Regions from separate parts of the Streptomyces sp. NPDC006385 genome, predicted to be linked through region 1. Evidence: riboswitches for the same ligand, from Rfam matches in the RefSeq annotation. Region 1 holds a riboswitch; each other region holds the start of a gene.

What was found. Region 1 has a riboswitch for cobalamin ahead of ABZ078_RS25515 (cobalamin biosynthesis protein). Riboswitches for the same ligand answer to the same signal wherever they lie in the genome.
Region 2: linked by a shared signal. The riboswitch ahead of ABZ078_RS39605 (ribonucleoside-diphosphate reductase subunit alpha) and the one ahead of ABZ078_RS25515 (cobalamin biosynthesis protein) in region 1 are both predicted to bind cobalamin.
Region 3: linked by a shared signal. The riboswitch ahead of ABZ078_RS01845 (energy-coupling factor ABC transporter permease) and the one ahead of ABZ078_RS25515 (cobalamin biosynthesis protein) in region 1 are both predicted to bind cobalamin.

The regions. Positions count from the first base shown of each region.
Region 1 is NZ_JBEXQG010000036.1:56,818-59,067, reverse strand. It holds gene ABZ078_RS25520 (cobyric acid synthase) at 1-34, opposite strand, end outside; gene ABZ078_RS25515 (cobalamin biosynthesis protein) at 31-972, opposite strand; cobalamin riboswitch at 1,078-1,212, opposite strand; gene ABZ078_RS25510 (hypothetical protein) at 1,363-1,584, opposite strand; gene ABZ078_RS25505 (inorganic phosphate transporter) at 1,630-2,250, opposite strand, start outside.
Region 2 is NZ_JBEXQG010000093.1:23,945-26,194, forward strand. It holds gene ABZ078_RS39605 (ribonucleoside-diphosphate reductase subunit alpha) at 1-928, opposite strand, end outside; cobalamin riboswitch at 1,051-1,211, opposite strand; gene ABZ078_RS39610 (GNAT family N-acetyltransferase) at 1,229-1,735, opposite strand; gene ABZ078_RS39615 (NACHT domain-containing protein) at 1,896-2,250, shown strand, end outside.
Region 3 is NZ_JBEXQG010000002.1:84,901-87,150, forward strand. It holds gene cbiQ (cobalt ECF transporter T component CbiQ) at 1-52, opposite strand, end outside; gene ABZ078_RS01840 (energy-coupling factor ABC transporter substrate-binding protein) at 59-433, opposite strand; gene ABZ078_RS01845 (energy-coupling factor ABC transporter permease) at 430-1,131, opposite strand; cobalamin riboswitch at 1,161-1,346, opposite strand; gene ABZ078_RS01850 (hypothetical protein) at 1,359-1,730, shown strand; gene ABZ078_RS01855 (RidA family protein) at 1,762-2,115, opposite strand; partial or broken gene ABZ078_RS01860 (transcriptional regulator) at 2,128-2,250, shown strand, end outside.

The DNA of each region.
Region 1 (2,250 bases):
AAGTGGTACCGGCGACAAGAAGTCCACCGCTCATGCTCTGTGCCCCCTCTTCAGCAACCGCGCACCGGCGCACACCCCGAGCGCGAGCCAGGTGACGCGCCGCGACAGCCGTACGGCCCGTTCGACGTCGGGCGTGACGACGGCACGCCCTCGCGTGTTCAGCACGGGCCGGTGCTCCACCCGCCCGCCGTAGGAGAGCGTCCCGCCCAGCCGCACGCCGAGGGCCCCGGCGAAAGAGGCCTCCACGGGCCCGGCGTTGGGGCTCGGATGCTGGGCCGCGTCCGCCCGCCAGGCGCGTACGGCCCCCCGCGGATCCGGTCCGGCCAGCGCCGCGAGCACGGCGGTCAGCCGCGCTCCCGGCCAGCCCGCCACGTCGTCGAGCCGGGCCGAAGCCCACCCGTAGCGCCGGTACTTGGGCGACTTGTGCCCCACCATGGCGTCGAGTGTGTTCACGGCCCGGAACCCGACCAGCCCCGGCACACCCCCGAGGGCCCCCCACACCAGCGCCCCCACGACCGCGTCGGAGGTGTTCTCGGCGACGGACTCCACCACGGCCCGCGCGATCCCGTCCGCGTCCAGCGCCTGCGGATCCCGCCCGCACAGATGCGGCAGCCGCGCGCGGGCCGCCTCGACGTCCCCCGCCTCCAGCGCGCGCCCGATGATCCGGGCCTCCCGGGCCAGCGAAGTCCCGCCGACGACCGCCCAGGTGGCGGCACCGGTCAGCGCGACGGAGGCGACGGGGGACGGACGCACGACACGAGAGGCGACGGCACCCAGCGCCACGGCGCCACCGGCGCACACGGCGGTGTGCAGCGCACCCCACGCGCGGTGGTCGCGCCACAACACACCCTCGACGGCAGCGGCGACGCGCCCGAACGCGGCGACCGGATGCCCCCGGCGCGGGTCACCGAGCAGCAGATCACCGAGAAGTCCGGCGGCGGCGCCGTACGCGAAGACGCGATCGGCACGCATCGGCGTCAGCCGACCGCGGGGGAGGGCAGCGCCCCGGTACGGAACCTCAACCTCGAACGGCAGCCGAGCATCGCGTTATGTCCTCACTCAGGGTGTCCACGCCCTGGTTCGACGAGACCGGCGGTGAGAGTTCCTGGCTCCCGGGGCTTTTCACCCCGGTGACAGTGGCGGGACCGCGCCGGATTCGCACCGGCTTCCTCTCCTGCCGCCGTACATGGCCCCGGCAGTCCACCACGGAGTGGAAGGACCGTCAACTTGCCGTTGACCTGCGCGGGGAGAGTGTGCGAAGGCCCACACAGGCGTGAGGTGCGAGACGGTGTTCCGTCCCGCACCTCGAGTGCTCGCGCGCGCTCCCGCGCGCTGTGTGTCAGGCCACGATCGCCGTGTGGGTCACGCCACGATCAGGTAGATGCCGTAGCCCACGGCCGCCGCGCACGCCGCGAAGCAGGCGTAGGCGCCGGTGACCGCGAGCGCGGCCGAGTCGCCCTGGGCCGCCGCGCGTTCACGGCGGGACAGGCCGGTGATGCCGAGGGTGAACAGGCCCACCAGGGCAACCGTGACCACGAGGCTGACACCGAAGACGGAGCCGAGAGCCGCCCAGTCGATCTTCATGCTTCTTCTTCCTTGAGTAACCGGCGAGGAGTGACCGGGTGGGGGTCAGACGGTGGCCTTCGAGGGCTCCGGCTCGGCGGCCGGGGCCGGAACCGTGGCCGCGACGTCCTCGGTCACCGTGCCCGCCGGCGGCGGGGTCACGGCGGCCATGGCGGTGGTCACCACGCCGGCCGGTTCGTCGGTGTCGTTGACGTTGGTGTGGTCGACGATCTCGCGGCGGGAGATCTTCCAGATCGCGGCGCTGGAGCCGACCAGGAAGACCGCGACGAGGGCGGTGCCCCAGTCGCCGAAGCCGGTCACGTACTCGGCGAGCGCGCCGACCAGGGCGGCCGCCGGCAGGGTCAGGCCCCAGGCGACGAACATCCGGGTGGCGGTCGACCAGCGGACCACGCCGCCCTTGCGGCCGAGGCCCGCGCCCATGACGGCGCCGGAGACGGAGTGCGTGGTGGAGAGGGAGAAGCCGAGGTGGGAGGAGGCCAGGATGACCGTGGCCGCGCTGGTCTGGGCGGCGAAGCCCTGCTGCGGCTGGAGGTCGGTCAGGCCCTTGCCCATGGTGCGGATGATGCGCCAGCCGCCGAGGTAGGTGCCGAGCGCGATGGCGACGCCCGCGGAGAGGATGACCCACATGGGCGGGTCGGAGTCGGGGGCGAGGGTGCCACCGGCGAC
Region 2 (2,250 bases), on a different contig from region 1:
TGTCGGAGTGCCAGGTCTCCAGGTAGACCGCGGCCGCGCCCTTGCGCCGGCCGCCCTGGTTCACGGCCGCGACGGAGGCGTCGAGGGTCTTCAGGAACGGGACGATGCCGTTGGAGTGCCCGTTGGTGCCGCGGATCAGCGAACCCCGGGCGCGGATGCGGGAGTACGACAGCCCGATGCCGCCGGCGTGCTTCGAGAGGCGGGCGACCTGGTGGTAGCGGTCGTAGATGGAGTCCAGCTCGTCCTTGGGGGAGTCGAGCAGGTAGCAGGACGACATCTGGGGGTGCCGGGTGCCGGAGTTGAAGAGGGTGGGGGAGGAGGGGAGGTAGTCGAGGCGGCTCATGAGCCCGTAGAGCGCGGCGACTTCGTCCACGGAGCGGACGGTGTCGTCCTCGGCCAGCCCGGCGGCGACGCGCAGCATGAAGTGCTGGGGCGTCTCGATGACCTTGCGGGTGAGGGGGTGCCGGAGCAGGTACCGGCTGTGCAGGGTGCGCAGACCGAAGTAGCCGAACCGGTCGTCGGCGGCCGTGTCGATCAGCGCGTCGAGCCGGGCCGCGTGGACGCGCACGAACTCGGCGGTCCGGTCGGCGATGAGGCCCTCGCGGTGCCCGACCGCGACCGACCCGGTGAAGGACGTGACGCCCTGCGAGGCGGCCTCGGCGGCGATGGAGACGGTCAGCAGGCGGGCGGCCAGCCTGCTGTAGGCGGGGTCCTCGGAGATCAGGCCGGCGGCCGCCTCGGTGGCCAGCTCGCGCAGCTCCGTCTCGTCGGCCCGGGCGGACCGGCCGCGCAACGCGGCGGCGGCGACCCGGCCGGGGTCGGCGTCGGGAAGGTCGGCGGTCAGCTCGGTCAGGGTCCGCAGCAGCGCGGCACCGGGACCGTTGTCCTGCTCGACCGCTGAAGCCGGTTCGGCTGGCGCGATGGTCACGTGGGGGCTCTCCCTCGCTCGGCACGGGGCCTCGTCGAGGGCAGGGGGCAGCACACGAGCGCACGCGGCGTCGCGTCCACCGGCCCATTCCACGAGGCCCGGACGTCAGGCGCGCCGACCGGATGGCCGGGCGCGCTGTCGGCAGGTCCTCGGACTGACTCCTGTGCACGGACATGCACAAGTACACCGTTGCGGGACAGTTCCGGATTCGCACCGGATTCCCCTGCGGCGACAGCGAGCATGAGCATACATCTTGTGCCGGGCTGCCGTGTCACCCCCAGATGTAGTGTCTCCGTGGTTTCAGAGGGTCAACTCGTAGGTGAGCAGAGTGATGTCGTCGAGGTGGGGGAGAGGATTCCAGTCCCGCTCGGGTGTGCGGACGAATCCCAGGCGTTCATAGATGCGGTGGGCGCTGTGCATGGTGCGCTGGGTCGACAGGACGATGCGTACGCAGCCTTCCGTGGCCCGTGCGCGGTCGACGCAGGCGCGTACGAGGGCCTCGCCGATGCCCCGTCCGCGCGCCTCGCGGGCGACCGCGAGCATGCGGATCTCGGCCTCGCCGAAGCGCGCTATGTCGGCCATCGGCCCGCCGCCGGGGACGAAGGTCACGCCGCCCAGCAGTCGCCCTCTCCCGACGGCCACCAGCACCTCGGCGGCGGCCGCCCGCTTGGCCACGTCCTTCAGCTCACCGAGGTACTCGTCGCTCTCCGCGAATTCGAGGAGGCCGTCCTGGAGGTAGGCCTGCGCGGTGATCTCACCGAGGGGCTCGTACTCGTCGGGTTCCACCCGCCGGATCACGGTGTTCATGGCCCCGAGTCTGCCGGACGGGGTACGACGGCGGCCCGGGGATCTCGCCGCGGGCCGCCGGGTTGCGGGGTGTCCCTCCAGTGCTTCCATGGAGGTAGGTGTCGGCGCCCGCGGTCCCCGCGGTCCCTCCGTTTCGAGAGCCCTTCTCGGAAGGAGTCGCATGATGACGAGGGTCGTCCGTCGCCCGCCCGGCAAGGAGCGGCCGCGCGACGCGCCGATGGCGACGCTGGCCCCGAGGCGTGCGGTGAGCTGGGTCCGGCGCGGATTCGTGGGCCACTGGCACGCGCTGACAGTCCGTCTGGAGGCCCGCCGCGGCACCACCAGCCCCAGGAAATGGCGCCGGTGGATCTCGTACACCAACGTCACCCGGGCCATCTGGCTGGTGGCCGCGCTCGCGCTGTTCGCCTGGTGCGTGGAGGGCCTGTACATCCTGATCTCGCAGGACACGACCGGCTTCGAGCGGTGGCGGAAGGGCAACGACGGGTTCGACACCATCGTGCGCTTCGTCGGCCCGG
Region 3 (2,250 bases), on a different contig from region 1:
GGTGACGGCGGCGCCAGCGGCTGCTGTGCGCCGCCGCGTCGATCGGCAGCACGAGAGATCAGGACCTTTCGGCCGTGGACTCCTCGGCGGTGTCACCGGCCGCGCTCTTGGGGGCCCGTTCCCGCTCCAGCGCCCGTTGCTCACCCTGCCGCCGCCCCCGGTGCAGGCCGAAGTAGTAGGCGAGGACTCCGGCACCGAGGGCGGCCTGGAGGGAGAACAGCGCCGACTCGATCTCACCGGACGGCGGCTCGTACAGTGGCGAGAACCAGGGCTCGTAGTCCGGCTCGATCTCGGTGATGGCCGTCTCCGCCTCGCCGTCGGCGCCCGCGAACGGCTCCTCCTTGTGGTCGCCGAGGCCGAGGGCCAGCGGCAGCACCGCGAGCGCGGCCACGACGAGCAGCAGCAGGACGTTGATCTTCGTGTTCTTGCTCATCGGGCCACCGCCTCGGTCTCGGTCCGGGACCGCCTCGTGGCGAAAAGCACGCCCAGCCGGGTCAGTTCGCCCTTGCTGGACTGCACCAGCAGCCGCATGACGAGCACCGTGAGCAGGCCCTCGCTCACCGCGAGCGGGATCTGCGTGACGGCGAAGATGGAGCCGAACTTGCCGAGCGCGCCCAGGAATCCGCTGCTCGGGTCGGGGAAGGCGAGCGCCAGCTGGACGCTGGTGACGCAGTAGGTGGACAGGTCGGCGACGAACGCGCCGAAGAAGACGGCGACCATCAGCGGCACGTCGTACCGCCGCAGCAGTCTGTAGGCCGCGTACCCGGCCCAGGGGCCGGCGATCGCCATGGAGAAGACGTTGGCGCCGAGCGTGGTCAGGCCGCCGTGCGCGAGCAACAGGGCCTGGAAAAGCAGGGTGATGGTGCCCAGGACCGCCATGATCGGGGGCCGGAACAGGATGGCGCCGAGCCCGGTGCCGGTGGGGTGCGAGCAACTCCCGGTCACCGAGGGCAGCTTCAGCGCGGACAGGACGAACGTGAAGGCTCCGGAGGCGCCGAGGAGCAGTGTGCTCTCGGGATGCTCCCTGACCTCACGGGTGAGCGACCGGACTCCGTGGACGACGAACGGCGCCGACGCGACGCCCCAGGCGACCGCGTGCGCCGGAGGCAGAAAACCCTCGGCTATGTGCATGGCTCAGCAGACCCTCTCCAGCACCTCGTGGATGGTTGACGCGCCTTGGCCGGTCTCCTGGCTTACGGGTACCACCGCCCGTGCTCCGCCTTCCCGGGTCCCGAGGACCCAGTGGCTGCCCGTGAGGGCCGGAGCCGGACTTCCCGATTCACAGTGGCGAGGGCCGCACCGGCATCACACCGGATTTCCCGTTCACCAAGGCGTGGTGACAGTAGTGCCCGCACAGGGTGGCTGACAAGCGTGCCTGGGGGCGTGAAAGGGGCGTTCGCCTGCGGCGCGGCGCGGCGCGGAACGTGGCCGGGCGCGAGGCTGTGCGGGAGGTGCTGGACAGGCAGGCCCTACTGGTCGGCCTCGCCCGATGGGCGGCGGCGCCGCTGCGGCCGGGACGGGTCGAGGCTCTGGACCTGCCAGAGGCGCGGCGGAGCTGGGCAACGCGGTCGGCTACCACTGCCCCCCACCGGACGTCGGAGGGAGTCCTGGAGCAGCAGTACCCACCGGACGCTGGTGGGAAGGACTACTACCGCCCCACGCAGCACGGCGGGGAACGCATCCTGCACGAGCGCCTCACCAAGCTCCGCCGTGTCGTCCGCGGCGAGTAGAGGCACGAGCAGCGCAGGAGACGAGGTCACATCAAGCGACTGCGGTTCCCTCAAGCTCGACCATCTGGCCGGGAATGGCCAGTCGCGTCACCCCGAGCATCGCGGTGGTCGGCGCGACCTTGGCGGCGCCCAGCCGTGCGGCCAGCACGCCGTAGTGCTGGAGGATCAGATCGACGTCGGTCGTGTAGACGTTGAGCCGGACGAGGTTCGCGAGAGACATGCCGGCCTCGGCGAGCACGGCCTCCACGTTGTCGATGGCCAGAGCCAACTGCGCCGCCATGTCACCGTCATGCTCGGGCTTGCCTTCGCCGCTCATCGCGGTCTGCCCCGAGATGTACAGGGTCCGTGAGTGCCCGGAGACGACCTCACCCTGGTTGAAGCCCATCTCCACCCACCACTGGTGCTACTGCTGCGCCAGCGCGGTCGGCTGACCGCGGACACTCTGGCCCGCGAGCTGGAGGTATCCACCCGCACCGTGCTGCGCGACAGAGAGGCACTGTCCGCAGCCGGCGTCCCGGTC